2 regions of the Tatumella sp. UBA2305 genome follow, and region 2 is predicted to be linked to the other one. Evidence: predicted binding sites of a transcription regulator. Region 2 holds the regulator's gene; the other holds the start of a gene.
What was found. Region 2 encodes CRP, which controls carbon source genes, mostly activating them, when cyclic AMP is high. Its sites were predicted from a motif close to ATGTGANNNNNNTCACAT; they were not measured.
Positions count from the first base shown of each region.

Region 1: the regulator CRP is predicted to act here: its motif matches at 5,912-5,929, upstream of B3Z23_RS17515 (arabinose ABC transporter substrate-binding protein).

Region 1 covers NZ_DDVT01000025.1:54,272-63,473, forward strand. The annotation lists gene B3Z23_RS17490 (ribulokinase) at 1-990, opposite strand, end outside; gene ytfQ (galactofuranose ABC transporter, galactofuranose-binding protein YtfQ) at 1,227-2,183, shown strand; gene B3Z23_RS17500 (sugar ABC transporter ATP-binding protein) at 2,232-3,752, shown strand; gene ytfT (galactofuranose ABC transporter, ATP-binding protein YtfT) at 3,745-4,758, shown strand; gene yjfF (galactofuranose ABC transporter, permease protein YjfF) at 4,758-5,741, shown strand; gene B3Z23_RS17515 (arabinose ABC transporter substrate-binding protein) at 6,129-7,112, shown strand; gene araG (L-arabinose ABC transporter ATP-binding protein AraG) at 7,192-8,715, shown strand; gene araH (L-arabinose ABC transporter permease AraH) at 8,731-9,202, shown strand, end outside.
Region 2 covers NZ_DDVT01000018.1:170,826-180,027, reverse strand. The annotation lists gene B3Z23_RS11840 (ABC transporter ATP-binding protein) at 1-147, shown strand, start outside; gene B3Z23_RS11835 (LysE family translocator) at 284-892, opposite strand; gene B3Z23_RS11830 (hydrolase) at 950-1,966, shown strand; gene B3Z23_RS11825 (YheU family protein) at 1,969-2,190, shown strand; gene B3Z23_RS11820 (phosphoribulokinase) at 2,276-3,145, shown strand; gene B3Z23_RS11815 (OsmC family protein) at 3,182-3,586, opposite strand; gene crp (cAMP-activated global transcriptional regulator CRP) at 3,886-4,518, shown strand; gene B3Z23_RS11805 (YccS/YhfK family putative transporter) at 4,583-6,700, shown strand; gene argD (bifunctional acetylornithine/succinyldiaminopimelate transaminase) at 6,702-7,919, opposite strand; gene B3Z23_RS11795 (anthranilate synthase component II) at 8,003-8,584, opposite strand; gene ppiA (peptidylprolyl isomerase A) at 8,728-9,202, opposite strand, start outside.

The DNA of each region.
Region 1 (9,202 bases), on a different contig from region 2:
CCCGATAAAATCAGGGACGACACTGCCATCGACCTGACCACAAATACCGCGAACAGCGCGTTGCCCTACCTGCTGTTTATCGGCAATCAGGATGTCGCAGGTCGAAGTACCAATCACTTTGACCAGCGTATTTGGCTGGGCTCCAGCCCCCACGGCCCCCATATGGCAATCGAAAGCGCCACCGGCAATGGCTATTCCGTCAGGGAGTCCCAGCCGTGATGACCACTCAGCCGTCAGTTTGCCGACCGGTTTTTCTGCGGTGAAGGTGTCGCGGAACATAGGGTACGGAAGGTGTTGGTTTATCAAGGGATCCAGCTGATCAAAGAACGCGGCGGGCGGTAATCCTCCCCAGCTTTCATGCCACAGTGCTTTATGTCCGGCCGCACAGCGACTGCGGTGGAACTCATTCAACGCGGTGGTTCCGGAAAGCATCGCCGGAATCCAGTCACACAGTTCGACCCAGGCCACGGCCTGTTCAGCAACGGCACGATCCTGGCGGGTGATATGGAGGATCTTCGCCCAAAACCACTCACTGGAATAGATTCCGCCAATATACTGAGAGTAATCTTCGGCGGCTGATTCATGGCACAACCGGGTGATCTCTTCGGCTTCATCCACCGCAGTATGGTCTTTCCACAGGATAAACATGGCATTCGGATTGGTGGCAAACTCTGGTCTCAGAGCCAGAACCTGGCCGCTGGCGTCCACGGGGGCCGGTGTTGATCCGGTCGTATCCACACCAATCCCGCTAATTTGCTGTCGTTGTTGGTCACTCAGCTTCGCTAAGGTCTGTTGCAGAGCACTTTCCATCGCTTCCAGATAATCACGCGGATGGTGGCGAAACTGGTTCAGCGTGGCATTGCAAAACTCCCCTTGTTTCCAACGGGGATACCAGGCCACACCTTCGGCAAGTTCTTTGCCATTTTCACAATCCACCGCCAGTGCACGGACAGAATCACTGCCAAAATCGAGCCCCAGTGTTAAAGACATAATCAAACTCCGCTCAGGTAGCACATGGGAAAACAGTAGGGGGCTGGCGGAAAAAGCGGTATGACTCTGCGGCTGTAGATATGGACAATTTTGCTGAGGTCATCAGAAGTGTGAGCTGGCGCGATTTGCTGAACAGAACCTTATCTATATTTGCTCTACGCAACGATTTTTCTGCTACAGGCAGGTTGCGAATAAATACCTATAAAAAACTCTACCCTACAAGCACGAGGTGACTTATGTGGAAACGTATTTTACTGGCAACGGCCATCTCCGCAGCCCTGACATCGGCAGCGATGGCTGAGAACCTGACCGTCGGTTTTTCTCAGGTTGGCTCTGAATCTGGCTGGCGGGCTGCAGAAACTACTGTGGCAAAACGTGAAGCTGAGAAGCACGGTATTACCCTGAAAATTGCGGATGGGCAGCAGAAACAGGAAAATCAGATTAAAGCGGTACGGTCTTTTATTGCTCAGGGTGTCGACGCCATATTTATCGCCCCGGTGGTACAAACCGGCTGGGAGCCGGTATTACGCGAAGCTAAAGATGCCGGAATTCCGGTATTCCTGCTCGACAGGGCGATTACCGTTAAAGACCCGTCGTTATACATGTCAGTTGTCACCGCCGATAACGTGCTGGAAGGGCGGCTGATTGGTGACTGGCTGGTAAAACATGAGGCCGGTAAGCAATGTAATGTGGTTGAACTGCAGGGTACCGTGGGTGCCAGTGTCGCCATCGACCGTAAAAAAGGTTTTGCTGAAGCGATTGCCGACCATCCGAACATTAAAATCATCCGTTCTCAATCCGGTGACTTTACCCGCAGCGGAGGTAAACAGGTGATGGAAAGCTTTATTAAGGCCGAGAACAACGGCAAAAATATCTGCATGGTGTTTGCCCATAACGACGATATGGCCATCGGTGCCATCCAGGCGATTAAAGAAGCCGGCCTGAAGCCCGGCAGCGATATCCTGACCGGTTCGATAGACGGTGTGCCGGATATCTACACCGCGATGCAGAAAGGTGAAGCCAATGCCAACGTCGAGCTGACGCCGGATATGGCCGGTCCTGCTTTCGATGCGCTGGAAAAATACAAAAAAGATGGCACCCTCCCGCCAAAAATTATCCGTACAGACTCCCGACTCTATTTACCGGCTGACGCCGCGGCGCAGTTAGCGAAAAAACAGGGGATGGGCTACTAACCGCCAGACCGCCTGGTCACAGGCGGTCTGCTGCCAGAGGAGAACCCTATGGAGCTGTCACAGGACACCGGCTTACTGACCTTGCAAAATATCAGTAAGCGTTTTCCGGGCGTCAAAGCGCTGGATGATGTGTCATTTTCTCTCAGGAAAGGCGAAATCATGGCGTTGCTGGGGGAAAATGGTGCAGGAAAATCGACACTGATTAAAGTGCTGACCGGGGTATATACCCGCGATCAGGGCAGCATATTGCTCAATGGCCGGGAAATTAATCCGCGCAGCACGGCTCAGGCACAGGAGTCTGGCATTGGCACGGTTTACCAGGAAGTGAATCTGCTGCCCAATATGTCGGTAGCCGATAACCTGTTTATGGGACGGGAGCCCCGGCGCTTTGGATTAATCGACCGTCGCACCCTCAACCGTAAAGCCAGTGAACTGTTGCGGGAATATGGTTTTGAACTGGATGTCACCGCCCCGCTGGGCGTATTTTCGGTGGCGATGCAGCAGATTATCGCCATCTGCCGGGCGGTCGATTTGTCCGGACAAATACTGATCCTGGATGAACCCACCGCCAGTCTGGATACCAGCGAAGTCGAAATGCTGTTCACCCTGATGGAAAAGCTGAAAGCGCGCGGGATGAGCCTGATCTTTGTGACCCATTTTCTTGATCAGGTTTACCGTATTACAGACAGGATCACGGTTTTACGCAACGGGCGTTATGTGGCGACGCGGGATACCGCGACATTACCGCAACTGGAGTTGATAAAACTGATGCTGGGCAGAGAACTACTCAGTACCTCGTTACAACGTCAGGGGCGGACCCTGCACAGCGAAAATCCGGTGGTCAGTTTCAGTCAGTACGGACGTAAAGGGGATATTGAGCCGTTCGATTTGGCGGTACGTCCCGGAGAAATCGTCGGGCTGGCCGGGCTGTTGGGCTCCGGTCGTACCGAGACGGCTGAGGTATTGTTCGGCATTCGCCGTGCCGATCAGGGGACCGCATCGATCCGTGGAGAATCGCAAAATATCCGTACCCCGGCGCGGGCTTCCCGGGCAGGGATAGGATTCTGCCCTGAAGACCGCAAAACCGATGGCATTATTGGTGCGGCCTCGGTCAGGGAAAATATTATCCTGGCCCTTCAGGCACAGCGCGGCTGGCTCCGGCCGCTCTCCCGCCATCAACAGACAGAAATTGCGGAACGACTGATCAAAAGCCTGGGGATCCGTACCCCGGATGCTGAACAGCCGGTAGAGCTACTGTCCGGGGGTAATCAACAAAAAGTCTTGTTGTCGCGCTGGCTGGTGACCCGCCCGCAGTTTCTTATTCTCGACGAACCAACCCGCGGTATTGATATTGGCGCCCATGCGGAAATCATCCGGCTGATTGAATCGCTGTGTGCCGACGGGCTGGCACTACTGGTGATCTCGTCCGAGCTGGAGGAGTTGGTGGGCTATGCCGACAGAGTGATTATTTTGCGTGATCACCGACAGGTGGCTGAGATCCCACTGGAACGGCTGTCGGTAGGGACGATCATGACCGCGATTGCCGACGGAGGAGGTCAGAATGGCTGAAATTCCTGAAACCGTAGTAGTGGCGGAGAAACATAAACGGCGCTGGCCGCCGGGGATTCCGCAAATTCTCGCCCTGATACTGGTGCTGATTATTGACAGCCTGGTGTCGGATAATTTCTTTTCAGTACAGATTCGTGATGGCCGGTTATTTGGCAGCCCGATCGATATTCTGAACCGGGCCGCTCCGGTCGCTATTCTGTCTCTGGGAATGACGCTGGTGATCGCCACCGGAGGAATCGATCTGTCGGTCGGAGCGGTGATGGCTATCTCCGGGGCAAGCGCCGTCAGCATGATGGTGGCGGGCCACTCACTGCCGGTGGTGGTGGGTGTCGCGTTACTCAGTGGTGTCGTTTGCGGCCTGTGGAATGGCATCCTGGTGGCGGTTCTTAAAATACAACCTTTCGTGGCGACACTGATCCTGATGGTGGCCGGGCGGGGAATTGCTCAGTTGATCACCCAGGGGCAAATCGTCACCTTTGATAATCCATCGCTGGCCTGGCTGGGATCTGGCGCCCTGGCGGGATTACCTGTGCCTGTGTGGATCACTTTATTTATCGCCCTGCTGACAGGGCTGCTGGTGCGTAAAACCGCGCTGGGTTTATTTCTTGAAGCTACAGGGATCAATCTGCGCGCAGCCCGTAATGCCGGGGTGAATGGTGCGGTGATAGTGATTGTCGCTTATGTGATTAGCGGGCTTTGTGCCGCGGTGGCCGGGATTCTGGTCGCCGCAGATATCCGTGCAGCAGATGCGAACAATGCCGGGCTGTGGCTGGAGCTGGATGCCATCCTGGCGGTGGTGATTGGCGGCACGGCACTGGCTGGCGGACGATTTAATCTGTTTCTGTCACTGGTCGGGGCGCTGATTATCCAGGCGATGAACACCGGGATTTTGCTGTCAGGATTCCAGCCGGAACTGAATCAGGTGGTAAAAGCCCTGGTGGTGATGGCGGTGCTGCTGCTGCAGTCTCCGCGGTTTCTGGCGCTGTTTACCCGGAGAGAACGCTGATGATTAAACGCTATTTACCTTTAATGATCACGCTGGTGGTCTTTGTCGCTGGCTATCTGTTTTGTCTGAGCCAGTATCCGGCGTTCGCGACGACCAGAGTGATTTGTAATATCCTGACCGATAATGCGTTTCTCGGGATTATTGCGGTGGGGATGACCTTTGTGATCCTCTCCGGCGGTATCGATCTGTCGGTAGGGGCAGTGATCGCCTTTACCGGGGTGTTTATCGCGCGGATGATCACTCAGTACCATATGGATCCATGGCTGGCATTTGCGATTATTCTGGTGGCTGGCGCGGCCTTCGGAGCAATGATGGGCTGGCTGATTGATGCCCTGAAGATCCCTCCGTTTATCATTACGCTGGCCGGGATGTTTCTGCTGCGTGGTTGTAGTTATTTGATCTCTGAAAACTCAATCCCGATTGACGATCCGCTGTATACCACCTTGTCCTCACTAAGCTGGAAGATTCCGGGAGGTGGGCGCCTCAGCCTGCTGGCGGTGATTATGCTGGTGGTGGTCGCTGGCGGGATCCTGCTGGCTCACCGCAGTCGCTTTGGTAACCAGGTCTACGCCATCGGCGGAAACCTGACCTCTGCCCGGCTGATGGGAGTATCGGTCCGGGCGACCACGCTGAAGGTCTATATGCTGTCAACCACCCTGTCAGTGTTGGCCGGAATTGTCTTCTCAGTATATACCTCTGCCGGCTATGCACTGGCGGGTGTCGGGGTTGAGCTGGATTCGATAGCCTCAGTGGTGATCGGTGGAACCTTACTGTCAGGCGGGGTAGGCACTGTGCTGGGGACTCTGTTTGGCGTACTGATTCAGGGCCTGATCCAGACATGGATTAATTTTGACGGCACGCTGAGCTCCTGGTGGACCAAAATTGCTATCGGAATTCTGTTGTTTGTGTTTATCAGTTTGCAGCGCCTGCTGACTTACTGGTGGAGCCGACAGAAAAATGCGCCGGTCCGTCGGTTAAGCTGATGGCTTATAACACAAGGCTGTTGATGACACCGTGGCAAGGGATTGCCCACTGAACCGGTAAAAAACAGCTATGCATAGCGATTAAGTGTTCTTTCCCTTTCCTCCGGGAATGGCCATAACTTCTGTGAAATATGGCTTTATTCCCTTTTTTATCCGATAAATGACCGAAATTGTGATCGACCTCAAATGTTATATAAAGGTTAATTTAGCTGAATGTATGGATAAATTCACTGTCATTGAGTGATGTGATTTTGCTCTCCCTTTCCTGAAGTAAACAACGATACAACTAACCCTGATTTTACCGGGGGGAGTGACCATTCGGCCAGGCGTAACTGCTGAAGTCCATTGTTCTGCCACCCGACATCGTGACCATTGCCGGAGAGAATGATGCGTAAATATACCCAACTGTTAGCTGCGTTTGGCCTGGCTGCCCTGATGTCCCATTCAGCATTGGCAGATACCCTGAAACTTGGATTTCTGGTCAAGCAACCGGAAGAACCCTGGTTCCAGACCGAATGGGCGTTTGCCGATAAAGCCGGCAAAGATATGGGGTTTAATGTCATAAAGATTGCGGTTCCTGACGGAGAAAAGACGCTGAATGCCATTGACAGCCTGGCGGCCAGCGGTGCCAAAGGCTTTGTTATCTGTACCCCGGATCCTAAACTCGGGGCCGCGATTATTGCTAAAGCCCGCAGTTACGATATGAAAGTGATTGCGGTAGATGACCAGTTTGTGAATGCCAAAGGTCAGCCGATAACGGCTGTCCCGCTGGTGATGATGGCGGCCACCAAAATCGGTGAGCGTCAGGGCCAGGAACTCTATAAAGAGATGCAGAAACGTGGCTGGGATGTGAAAGACACTGCGGTGATGGCGATTACCGCGGATGAACTGGATACTGCCCGACGTCGTACTACCGGCGCTATGGACGCCCTGAAAGCCTCGGGTTTCCCTGCTGCACAGATTTATCAGATTCCCACCAAATCAAATGATATTCCGGGGGCGCTGGATGCCGGTAATTCGTTACTGGTTCAGCACCCACAGGTTAAGCACTGGCTGATTGTTGGTATGAATGACAACACCGTATTGGGGGGTGTCCGGGCGACTGAAGGCCAGGGATTTAAAGCCGCAGATGTGATTGGTATTGGCATTAACGGAGTCGATGCCGTCAGCGAACTTTCCAAAGCGAAAGCCACCGGTTTCTACGGTTCTTTACTGCCGAGCCCGGATATCCACGGCTATAAAAGCAGCCAGATGTTGTTTAACTGGGTGACAAAAGATGAGCAACCGCCTGCATTTACCGAAGTTACCGATGTGGTACTGATTACCCGTGACAACTTTAAGCAGGAACTGAAGAAAAAAGGGCTGATGTAAACCACAGCCACGCTCCGTCGTCAGCAGTGGCGGAGCGTCAAAATTGCCATGTTGTCATTGACTGTGAGCGGGAGCCGTTATGATCAGAACCACCGCGCCTCTGGCGTTTCAGGGGATAGGCAAAAGTTTCCCCGGAGTTAAAGCGTTGCAGGATATCTCCTTCAGTTGTGAGCAGGGGCAGATCCATGCATTGATGGGCGAAAATGGCGCCGGCAAATCGACGTTACTGAAAATCCTCAGCGGCAGTTATACCCCCACCGAAGGAACGTTAATTCTTCAGGGGAAACCGGTGGCATTCAGTAATACCACCGAGGCTTTACAGGCGGGTATTGCCATTATTTATCAGGAATTGCATCTCGTGCCGGAACTGACAGTTGCCGAGAATATTTTCCTGGGTCAATTACCCGGTCAGGGTGGATTGTTAAATAAAAAGCTGTTGCGACAAAAAGCCCAACAGCAACTCAGCGCTCTCGGGATGACTATCGACCCGGAAACTCCGCTTAAATACCTGTCACTCGGCCAGTGGCAGATGGTGGAGATAGCCAAAGCGCTGGCGCGTGATGCGCAGGTGATTGCCTTCGATGAACCGACCAGCTCGTTGTCTGCCCGCGAAACTGAGCACCTGTTTCGTGTGCTCCGTCAACTGCGGGCACAGGGCAAAGTGGTGCTTTATGTCTCGCACCGGATGGAAGAAATTTTTGCCTTAAGTGATGCGGTGACGGTATTTAAAGATGGTCGCTACGTCTGCACTTTCGATGATATGACCCGGCTTAGTCATCAACAACTGGTGCAGGCGATGGTGGGTCGCGAGATTGGTGATATCTATGGTTACCAGCCGCGCCCCCTCGGTGAAACCCGTCTGAGGCTGGATAAATTCCATACCACCGGGGTGAAACAACCGGTTTCACTGCAGGTCCGTGCCGGGGAAATTGTTGGATTATTCGGCCTGGTCGGTGCCGGGCGGACCGAATTACTCAAAGGATTGTTTGGTGCCAGCAAAATACTTTCCGGTGAGGTGTGGCTCGAAGGGGCAAAACTCCGTCTGTCGCAACCCATTGATGCTATTCGTTCCGGCATTCTGCTCTGCCCGGAAGACAGAAAAGCTGACGGTATCATTCCCGTTCACTCGGTCAATGAAAATATCAATATCAGCGCCAGGCGGGAACATTTGTCGGCTGGCTGGCTGGTGGATAACCACTGGGAACTGGAGAACGCCGGGCAGCATATTCGTGGTTTAAAAATCAAGACCCCGACCGGTGAACAACAAATCGCCCGGCTCTCTGGCGGGAATCAGCAGAAAGCCATCCTCGGCCGTTGGTTATCCGAAAGCCATATTAAAGTGATGCTACTGGATGAGCCTACCCGCGGTATCGACGTGGGCGCTAAACATGAAATTTATCAGCTGATCTATCAACTGGCCTCGCAGGGCGTCGCCGTGCTGTTTGCCTCCAGTGACCTGCCGGAGGTGTTAGGACTGGCGGATCGTATTCTCGTGATGCGGGAAGGTGCCATTGCCGGTGAACTTTCTCATGACCAGGCGAGCGAACCTCAGGCGTTGAGCCTGGCGATGCCGGTGACCTCCGGACAACCGGCTGTTGTCTGAAATCAGGAGTTAACTATGACTAATTCAACTTCAACCCCTTCTGCCACTGCACCGCTGGCAGTGTCTTCCGGGCAACGCCTGAACCGGCTATGGAACAATTTTGGCATGTTGGTGGTGTTTGCATTGCTGTTTGTTGTCTGCGCTATTTTTGTCCCGAACTTTGCCACATTCATTAATATGAAAGGCCTGGGACTGGCCATGTCGATGTCAGGTATGGTGGCTTGCGGGATGTTGTTTTGCCTGGCCTCCGGTGATTTTGATCTGTCTGTTGCTTCGGTGATTGCCTGTGCCGGGGTGGTGACCGCAGTGGTGATGAACCTGACTGAAAATATGTGGATTGGCGTGGGAGCCGGTTTATTGCTGGGTTGTCTGACCGGATTGGTCAATGGGTTTGTGATTGCGAGGCTTAAAATTAATGCCCTGATCACGACGCTGGCGACGATGCAGATTGTCCGCGGTCTGGCTTATATCATCTCAGACGGTAAAG
Region 2 (9,202 bases):
CCCGATATCTATGAACAATCGAGGAAAACTGATTTAACTGCGGCCCTGAAAGTTCAGGCAGAAAATCAGTCTGCTCTGGAAGAATGTGAAATGGAATGGCTTGAGATGCAGGAGCAACTTGAAGCGATGAGTTCTGCACCCCGCTGAAAATGTCACCAGGTTCAGAAGAGCTAGCAGTCGGCTGCCAGAGTCCTTGTTGCAGGTTGTGTCTGATACCACGACCTGCCATGACACCAGAAAAGACAGGGTATGGCAGAGCTGATGACCGACTGGCAGAAGATATTTATAACCAGATCAGGATGACGCAGGATGCGGTCAGTAATCCCATACCAATGTTAAAAATTGTCCAGGACTGACGGCTCTTTAGCCAACGGCTGATAAAGGTACCAAAACCGAGCCAGATCACGCCGGCGACGATATTCACCAGAAACATCGCGAAACTGATGGCCAACACCGATGAACGGTAGTTGACACCTGCGAGACTAAAACTTGCCACCGCACCCAATGACATCAACCATGCTTTGGGATTAATTAACTGCAATAATCCCCCCTGCCAGAATGGCATTGCCTTTGCGGATACTGCGGAATTATCGATATCCAGTGCTTCATAAGGAGCACTGCCTATTTTCCATGACAGCCAGAGTAAATACAGGCTTCCAGCAACTTTCAGCAATAAATGGAGAGCAGGATAGACCAGAATAAGGCCACCAATCCCAAAGGCCACCATGAGCAACATGACCTGCATGCCCAGCATAATGCCGAGCATCAGTGGAAATGACCGGATGAAACCAAAATTGGCGCCGGAGGCGGTAAGTAACATATTATTAGGGCCTGGTGTTATTGCCGCGACCCAAAGAAAGCCAAGTAACGAGAGAAATAATCCCATTTCCATGCGTGACACCATTCCTGTCTCAGGATTAAATTAACCTTTGAAACTATACAGTGAGTTATGGATCAGACAAGACCCGACGGTATGAAAATTTGTCGTAACGCAGCGGAGGAATTTACACCTATTCCTCAGTTGAAAAACCCTCATATTCAGACTCTTCTGCCAAGGATCCTGCGACGTATTGTGCGGATAAAACCCTACTGGCAGAGGCTTGAATTACCTGATGGTGATTTTGTTGATCTTGCCTGGAGCGAAAACCCGCAACATGCTCTGCATAAATCGCGGGCGGTTATTTTTCATGGACTTGAAGGAAGCGTTAACAGTCCTTATGCGCACGGATTACTGTCCTCATTTCAGAAACGCGGCTGGCTCGGTGTGGTAATGCATTTTCGGGGTTGCAGCGGTGAATCCAATCGTCGGAAACAGAATTACCACTCCGGAGATTTTGCCGATGCCAGCTATTTCTTACGCTGGATGAGGCAGACTATGGGGCAGGTTCCGACCGCCGCCACCGGCTTTTCTCTGGGCGGTAATATGCTGGCCTGCATGATGGGTTCACAGGGCAACGACTGCCTGCTGGACGCCGGCGTCATTGTTTCCGCTCCGCTGATGTTAGAGCCCTGTAGCTTTAAGCTGGAACAAGGGTTTTCGCGCTTCTACCAGTTCTACCTTCTGACACAGATGAAAAAGAACGTTCGCCGGAAACTTAAAGCTTATCCAGGGTTACTGGATATCACCGCCGAAAGACTGAATAAGATTCACCGGTTGCGGGAGTTTGATGATGAAATCACGTCAAAAAATCATGGTTTCATAGACGCTACTGACTACTATCGTCGTGCGAGTGGCATGCCTCTGTTATCTGGTGTCGAAAAACCAATGCTGATCATTCACGCTGAGGATGATCCATTCATGGTGCCGGATGTGATACCTAATCCGGAACATCTGTCGCCGAGCATCACTTATCAGTTGTCCCCATATGGTGGGCACGTTGGCTTTGTCGGAGGATCTCTGACTCGTCCGGTCATGTGGCTTGAACAACGCATTCCGCAATGGCTTTCAACCTGGCTGGATAAATAATCGTGATCATTCCCTGGCAACAAATCTCCCCTGAAACCCTGGATAACCTGATCGAGTCCTTTGTGCTCAGAGAAGGCACCGATTATGGCGAATATGAGCGTACACTGGCTGAAAAAACAGCGGATATTCGTCAGCAATTGAGTGCAGGGAAAATTGTCGTCGTTTGGTCAGAATTACATGAATCTGTAACTCTGATGCCTGCCAGTGATTTCAGGGCTGAGTAGTAACTTCTCCTTACTGACAGATGACACACGCTGCCAGACATGCTAACAATGCTGTCAGCCGTATCGGTCCAGGGAGCAAATTTTCATGTCCGCCAGACATCCTATTATTGCTGTGACCGGATCCAGCGGGGCCGGTACCACAACGACCAGCCTTGCCTTCCGTAAAATATTCCAGCAACTCAACATTCATGCCGCTGAGCTGGAAGGTGACAGCTTTCACCGCTACAGCAGACCAGAAATGGATGTTGCCATCCGCAAAGCCCGTGACTTAGGGCGACATATCAGTTACTTCGGCCCCGAGGCGAACGACTTCTCATTGCTGGAACAGACCTTTAACGAGTACGGCCTGCAGGGTACCGGCCGTTCACGAAAATATCTGCACACCTATGATGAAGCGGTGCCCTGGAAACAGGTCCCCGGAACATTTACTCCCTGGCAGCCACTGCCGGACAATACGGACGTGCTGTTTTATGAAGGTTTACACGGTGGAATTGTCACTGAACAGCATAACGTTGCCGATAAAGTGGACCTGATGGTAGGCGTAGTGCCTATCGTGAACCTGGAATGGATTCAGAAACTTGTCAGGGATATGCGTGAACGAAGCCACTCCAGAGAAGCAGTGATGGATTCAGTGGTACGCTCAATGGATGATTATATTAATTACATCACTCCACAGTTCTCACGCACCCACATCAATTTCCAGCGGGTACCGACTGTCGATACGTCTAATCCTTTCGCCGCCAAAACCATCCCTTCACTGGATGAAAGTTTTGTCGTGATCCATTTTCGTGGTCTGGAAGAAATTAACTTTCCCTATTTACTGGCCATGATCCAGGGTTCGTTTATTTCACATATCAATACACTGGTGGTGCCTGGCGGGAAAATGGGGCTGGCCATGGAATTGATTATGACTCCCCTGGTCAAACGACTCATGGAAGAGCGTTGCCTCAACTAAGGTCACGGGTGCTACCTGGCACCCGTGACCGCCTTGTTAGCGATTAATCACTTCAAAACTATGGGTAATGTTCACTCCTTTACCCAACATTAAAGATACGGAACAATACTTTTCTGCAGATAGCGTTACTGCCCGTTCAACGACGTTATCCGAAAGATTATGGCCGCTGACAATAAAATGCAGATTGATATGGGTAAACAAGCGAGGAGCTTCTTCACGACGTTCAGAAGTCAGCCTGACCTCACAATCAGCAACCTCATGGCGGCCTTTCTGCAGAATAGAGACCACGTCAATGGCACTGCAACTTCCGGTTGCCATAAGGACCATTTCCATCGGACTGGGTGCCTTATCGCCTGAGTTTCCATCCATCAGAACCTGGTGTCCGGACGCAGACTCCCCGATAAAGTTCAGTCCTTCGACCCATTTCACACGTGCCTGCATTATGCTCACTCTCAATTGTTAAAATTTCCGCCAGATTACTCCTTCAGAGTATAAACAGCAATCTGCCCCAAATGACAAAAGTCAGACAAGACAACAGGAGACAGTTTCGTCAGGGTGTGCTACAAACAGAGGGTAGAGTTTTTTTACCCGATGACAACTATGGCTAAACGAGCAGGATCGTCAGAAAGGAGCCTGACTGATTGTCGTGAATGCCAGCCGAAAATGCCCTATGATTTCAGCGCCCCACAGGAGCTTACCCCCTGTGTTTCCGGCACGATTACAACAGAGGATAGAAGAGAATGGTTCTTGGTAAACCACAAACAGACCCTACATTAGAATGGTTCCTGTCCCATTGTCATATTCACAAATACCCCTCCAAGAGCACACTTATCCATCAGGGTGAGAAAGCGGAAACCCTTTACTACATTGTTAAGGGCTCCGTCGCAGTTCTGATTAAAGATGAAGAAGGAAAGGAGATGATCCTCTCTTATCTGAATCAGGGCGATTTCATTGGAGAGTTGGGATTATTTGAGGAAGGTCAGGAACGAAGCGCCTGGGTACGTGCCAAAGTGGCATGTGAAGTTGCGGAAATTTCATACAAGAAATTTCGCCAGCTCATCCAGGTCAATCCCGAAATTTTAATGCGCTTGTCATCTCAGATGGCCCGGCGCCTGCAGGTCACTTCTGAAAAAGTAGGCAACCTGGCCTTCCTTGACGTGACTGGCCGTATCGCTCAGACGCTACTTAACCTGGCACGACAGCCGGATGCTATGACTCACCCGGATGGAATGCAGATTAAAATTACCCGTCAGGAAATTGGCCAAATCGTCGGCTGCTCCCGCGAAACAGTAGGACGTATTCTTAAAATGCTGGAAGATCAGAATCTCATCTCCGCGCATGGAAAAACGATCGTCGTCTACGGCACCCGTTAATTTGTGATATGCACGGCAGGCCCCTGCCGTGTTCCGTTTTACTGTCTACCTGCGGTTGTATCTGATGTGGCGCAGAATTATTTATCATCCGGAAGTCAATTACGCACTGCGTCAAACGCTGGTCCTCTGTCTACCCGTTGCGATTAGCTGGCTGGCGGGAGATCTGCAAAAAGGGCTGCTCTTCTCGCTGGTTCCCGCATGCTGTAATCTTTCCGGGCTGGACACTCCGCACCGTCATTTTTTTAAGCGCATTATTATTGGTGGATCGTTGTTTGCCTTCAGCAGCTTTCTGCTGCAATGGTTGTTGCAACATAATGTCCCACTACCATTTATTGTCGGAATTTTACCTCTGCTGATTGGTGTTTGCGGCGAAATCAGTCCATTACATGGCCGTCTGTTGCCGGGTGCGTTGATCGCCATGACTTTTACGCTCAGTCTGGCTGGAAGAATGCCGGTATGGGGCCCGCCACTATTATATGGCGGCGGAACATTATGGTATGGACTGTTTAACTGGTATTGGTTCAGACTGTCAAAAGATCAGCCGCTGCGGGAAACTCTTAGCCTGCTGTACCGTGCACTGGCTAACTATTGTGAAGCGAAATACGCACTACTCAGCAGTAACGATTATGATAAATCGCTGCCCGAACTGTTGAATTATCAACAAAAAGTTGTCGATCTGATAAATACTGGCTATCAGCAAATTCATATGCTTTCGGCGGAAAAAAACAGCCGCGAACGCTATTTAATCCGGACATTTATGATGGCCGAAGATTTGCAGGAACACATTTCTGTCACTCTTAGCCAGAGCAAAGATGTCAGGGAACTGGTGGAAAAAAGCCAGTCAGCGGACATAATCAAGCGTAATGCCGGGCAGGTGGCTGAGCAGTTAAGAAAGACAGCGGACAATATCCTGTATCACCAGATACCCGGCAAGTTTTCGATGAGTGAATCCCTGGAAGAGTTACAGAATATCGCCCGTCGGTATCCTGACAATCCTGTCGGACAATTTTACTCTTATCACTTCAGTAAAATAGCCAAAGTGCTGCAATCAGGGATGCCGCTTTATCGCCGTGATATTATGGCAGATACTCAGCGTCGTTTACCTTTTTGGCCGGCGTTACGCAGCTATTTGTCATTTAAATCGACGGCTCTGCGTACTGCAGGACGTTTCTCCGTGATGCTGATGGCAGCCAGTATGTTGGCCCTGTCGCTGAATATGCCAAAACCTTACTGGGTACTGATGACCATTATTCTGGTCAGCCAGAATGGTTATATCGCCACCCGGGTACGAATCCAACACCGTGCCCTTGGCACATTTGCCGGGCTTATTATTGCGGCCTTATCATTGAAGCTATCTACCCCGGAACCGGTCATCCTGCTCACGATGCTGGTGATTACACTGTTCAGCTATCTTTTCTCACGCCAGTATTACGGATGGGCGACGATTGGTTTTACCGTGACCGCGGTATACAGCCTGCAGTTATTATCACTGAATGGGGTGAATTTCCTGGTTCCCCGGCTGCTGGATACGCTGATGGGCTGCCTGATTGCCTTTGCCGGGATGGTTTGGCTATGGCCACAATGGCAAAGTGCGTTATTACGTAAAAATGCTCAGGATGTGCTGGAGACCTACCAGACCGCCTTACAAATCCTGCTTGGACCTGAACAAACTGCCGATGTGCTGGAAAATATCAGAATAAAAGCCAACCAGCGGCATAATGCCCTGTTTAATTCGCTGAATCAGGCCATGCAGGAACCCGGCTTTGATAACGAATACCTGAGTGAAATGCGCCTGTGGGTAACGCATAGCCAGTTCATCGTTGAGCATATCAATGTACTGACCACACTTGCCCGTGAACATACCATGCTGACTCCGAATCTTGCTCAGCGCTATCTGGAATCCTGTGAAATAGCACTGCAACAGTGTCAACAACGGCTCCGTTACCAGAATGATGAGGATCACAGTAATTTTGTCATGGATGCACCGGACAAAATTCCCCTCGGCCCGGTCACTATTATGGAAAGACAGCTGGATCAGATCTTGAGCCATCTTAAAGTGATGAAAACTATTTCGTCTATCGTCTGGCGTCAGCGTCCCCGTCACGGTCAGTGGCTGATAAGTAAAAATACCCACCCTGAACATAACAATAATGGCAGCCCAAAGGCTGCCAACAGAGACTAGTTTAGGCAAATATCTTTTCGGCAGCTTTTGCCAGACGGGACATTCCCTCACGGACATCCTGTTCAGGGATCACCAGGGACGGTGCAAAGCGAATAACCCCGGTACCGGCAGTCAGGATCATTACTCCCTCATCTGCTGCAGCATGCAGCAAATCACGGGCCTTCGACTGAAACTCTTCTTTCAGTGCGGCACCAATCAGTAAACCCTTGCCGCGGATTTCGCTGAAGACAGAGAAACGTTGATTAATTTTTTCAAGTTCTTCAACAAACCACTGACGACGCTGTTCAATTCCTTCCAGCACTTCTGGTGTGTTTATGGTATCCAATGCAGTTTCAGCAATGGCACACGCCAGAGGGTTACCTCCGTATGTCGTTCCGTGAGTTCCCGGAGACATTGCTGAGGCAATCTCTTCAGTAGTCAGCATTGCGCTGACAGGGAATCCGCCGCCTAATGCTTTGGCAGTGGTCAGAATATCAGGCGTAACTCCATAGTGTTCATAAGCGAAGAGTTTACCACTACGACCCATTCCGCTTTGCACTTCATCCAGGACTAACAATGCCTGATATTGGTCACAGAGCGCACGCAATCCCTGCATAAACTCAGGCGTGGCTGGTGTGATCCCCCCTTCGCCCTGGATGGGTTCCAGCACGACCGCACAGGTATGATCATCCATCACCGCTTTCACTGCCTCCAGGTCATTAAAAGGAACATGTACAATGTCTGCCGGTTTAGGCCCGAAACCATCAGAATACTTCGGCTGACCGCCGACCGATACCGTAAACAAGGTACGACCATGAAAAGCGTGATGGAAAGCGATAATTTTTGTTTTGTAAGGGCTGTGACGCACTGATGAATAGTAACGGGCTAGTTTAAATGCCGCTTCATTCGCTTCAGCACCAGAATTGGCAAAAAAGACCCGCTCAGCAAAAGTTGCGGCAATCAGCTTACTTGCCAGTCGTAAAGCTGGCTCATTGGTGAAAACATTACTGGTGTGCCACAGAGTTTCACCCTGGGTTTTCAACGTTTCAACCAATGCCGGATGGCAGTGGCCTAATGCCGTTACCGCAATCCCGCCGGAAAAATCAACATACTCTTTTCCCTGCTGGTCCCACACGCGGCTGCCTTTACCCCTGACAGGGACAAACTGAGCTGGCGCATAAACAGGCAAAATCACCTGATCAAATGTTTCCCGGTTTACTGCCATCGTCTCTTTTGCCATTGAATATCCCGCCTGATTGTCGTGTCTGTTAAATTAAATAACCAGTCAAAAAATATGCATAAAAAATCAGGTAAAGGCAAACATTAACCGGCCTGATTAACGAAGTTTTTCAATAATTCTACACCCTGCTCACTCATAATGCTTTCAGGATGAAACTGAACTCCCTCGACTGCCAGGGTTTTATGTCGGATTCCCATGATTTCATCAAACTGATGATTGTTTTCGCTCCAGGCAGTGATCTCCAGACAATCCGGAAGTGTTTCAGCCTCTGCAACCAGTGAATGGTAACGGGTAACAGTCAGTGGGTTATTCAGTTGACTGAACACCCCCCGGCCATCGTGGCAAATCAATGAAGTTTTACCATGCATGGGCTGTCGGGCACGAACCACATGGCCTCCAAACGCCATCGCAATCGCCTGATGTCCCAGGCAAACGCCAAGAATGGGTATTTTGCCGGCAAAATGACGGATAGCCGCCACCGAAATACCCGCCTGATCAGGTGTACAAGGTCCCGGGGATATCACCAGGTGAGTGACGGGTAATGCTTCAATATCTGCAAGTGTGAGTGCGTCGTTACGCTCTACCCGGACACTCACTCCTGCCTGGGTAAAATACTGGCAGAGGTTCCAGGTGAAAGAATCATAGTTATCGATCAGAAGTAACATGGCTGGCCTTTCCCGCCCGATAATCATCCAAAGTCTTTCCGGACATATCGCCATTTTCGGCATCCGACGATTCAGCGGCAGGCATCATTTTTAGTGCAGGAAGCCAGTGAGATTAACTGGTAATCTCACTGGCGGATAGCTATTCAGGGTAAAACTTTTGCAGAAATAATCGTCACTGGTTTTGACGGAACGTTCTGATAAGGACCGACATTGGAAGTAGCGACCTGGGAAATACTATCCGCAACATCCATACCTTTGATCACTTTACCAAACACAGCATAACCGAAGTCACGCTGACCATGATCCAGGAAGGCATTGTCAGAAACGTTGATAAAGAACTGGCTGGTCGCACTGTCCGGATCAGCGGTACGTGCCATAGAGATAGTCCCCCTCAGGTTACGTAATCCGTTGTCTGCCTCATTCTTAATCGGCGCTCCTGGTGCTTTTTCTTTCATATCCGCAGTGAAGCCCCCGCCCTGGATCATAAAGCCCGGAATTACCCGATGAAATACTGTGTTGTTATAAAAGCCACTATTGACGTAGCTGATAAAGTTTTTAACGGTGATCGGTGCTTTCTGATCATTCAGTTCCAGCTCAATGTTACCGGCTGAAGTCGTC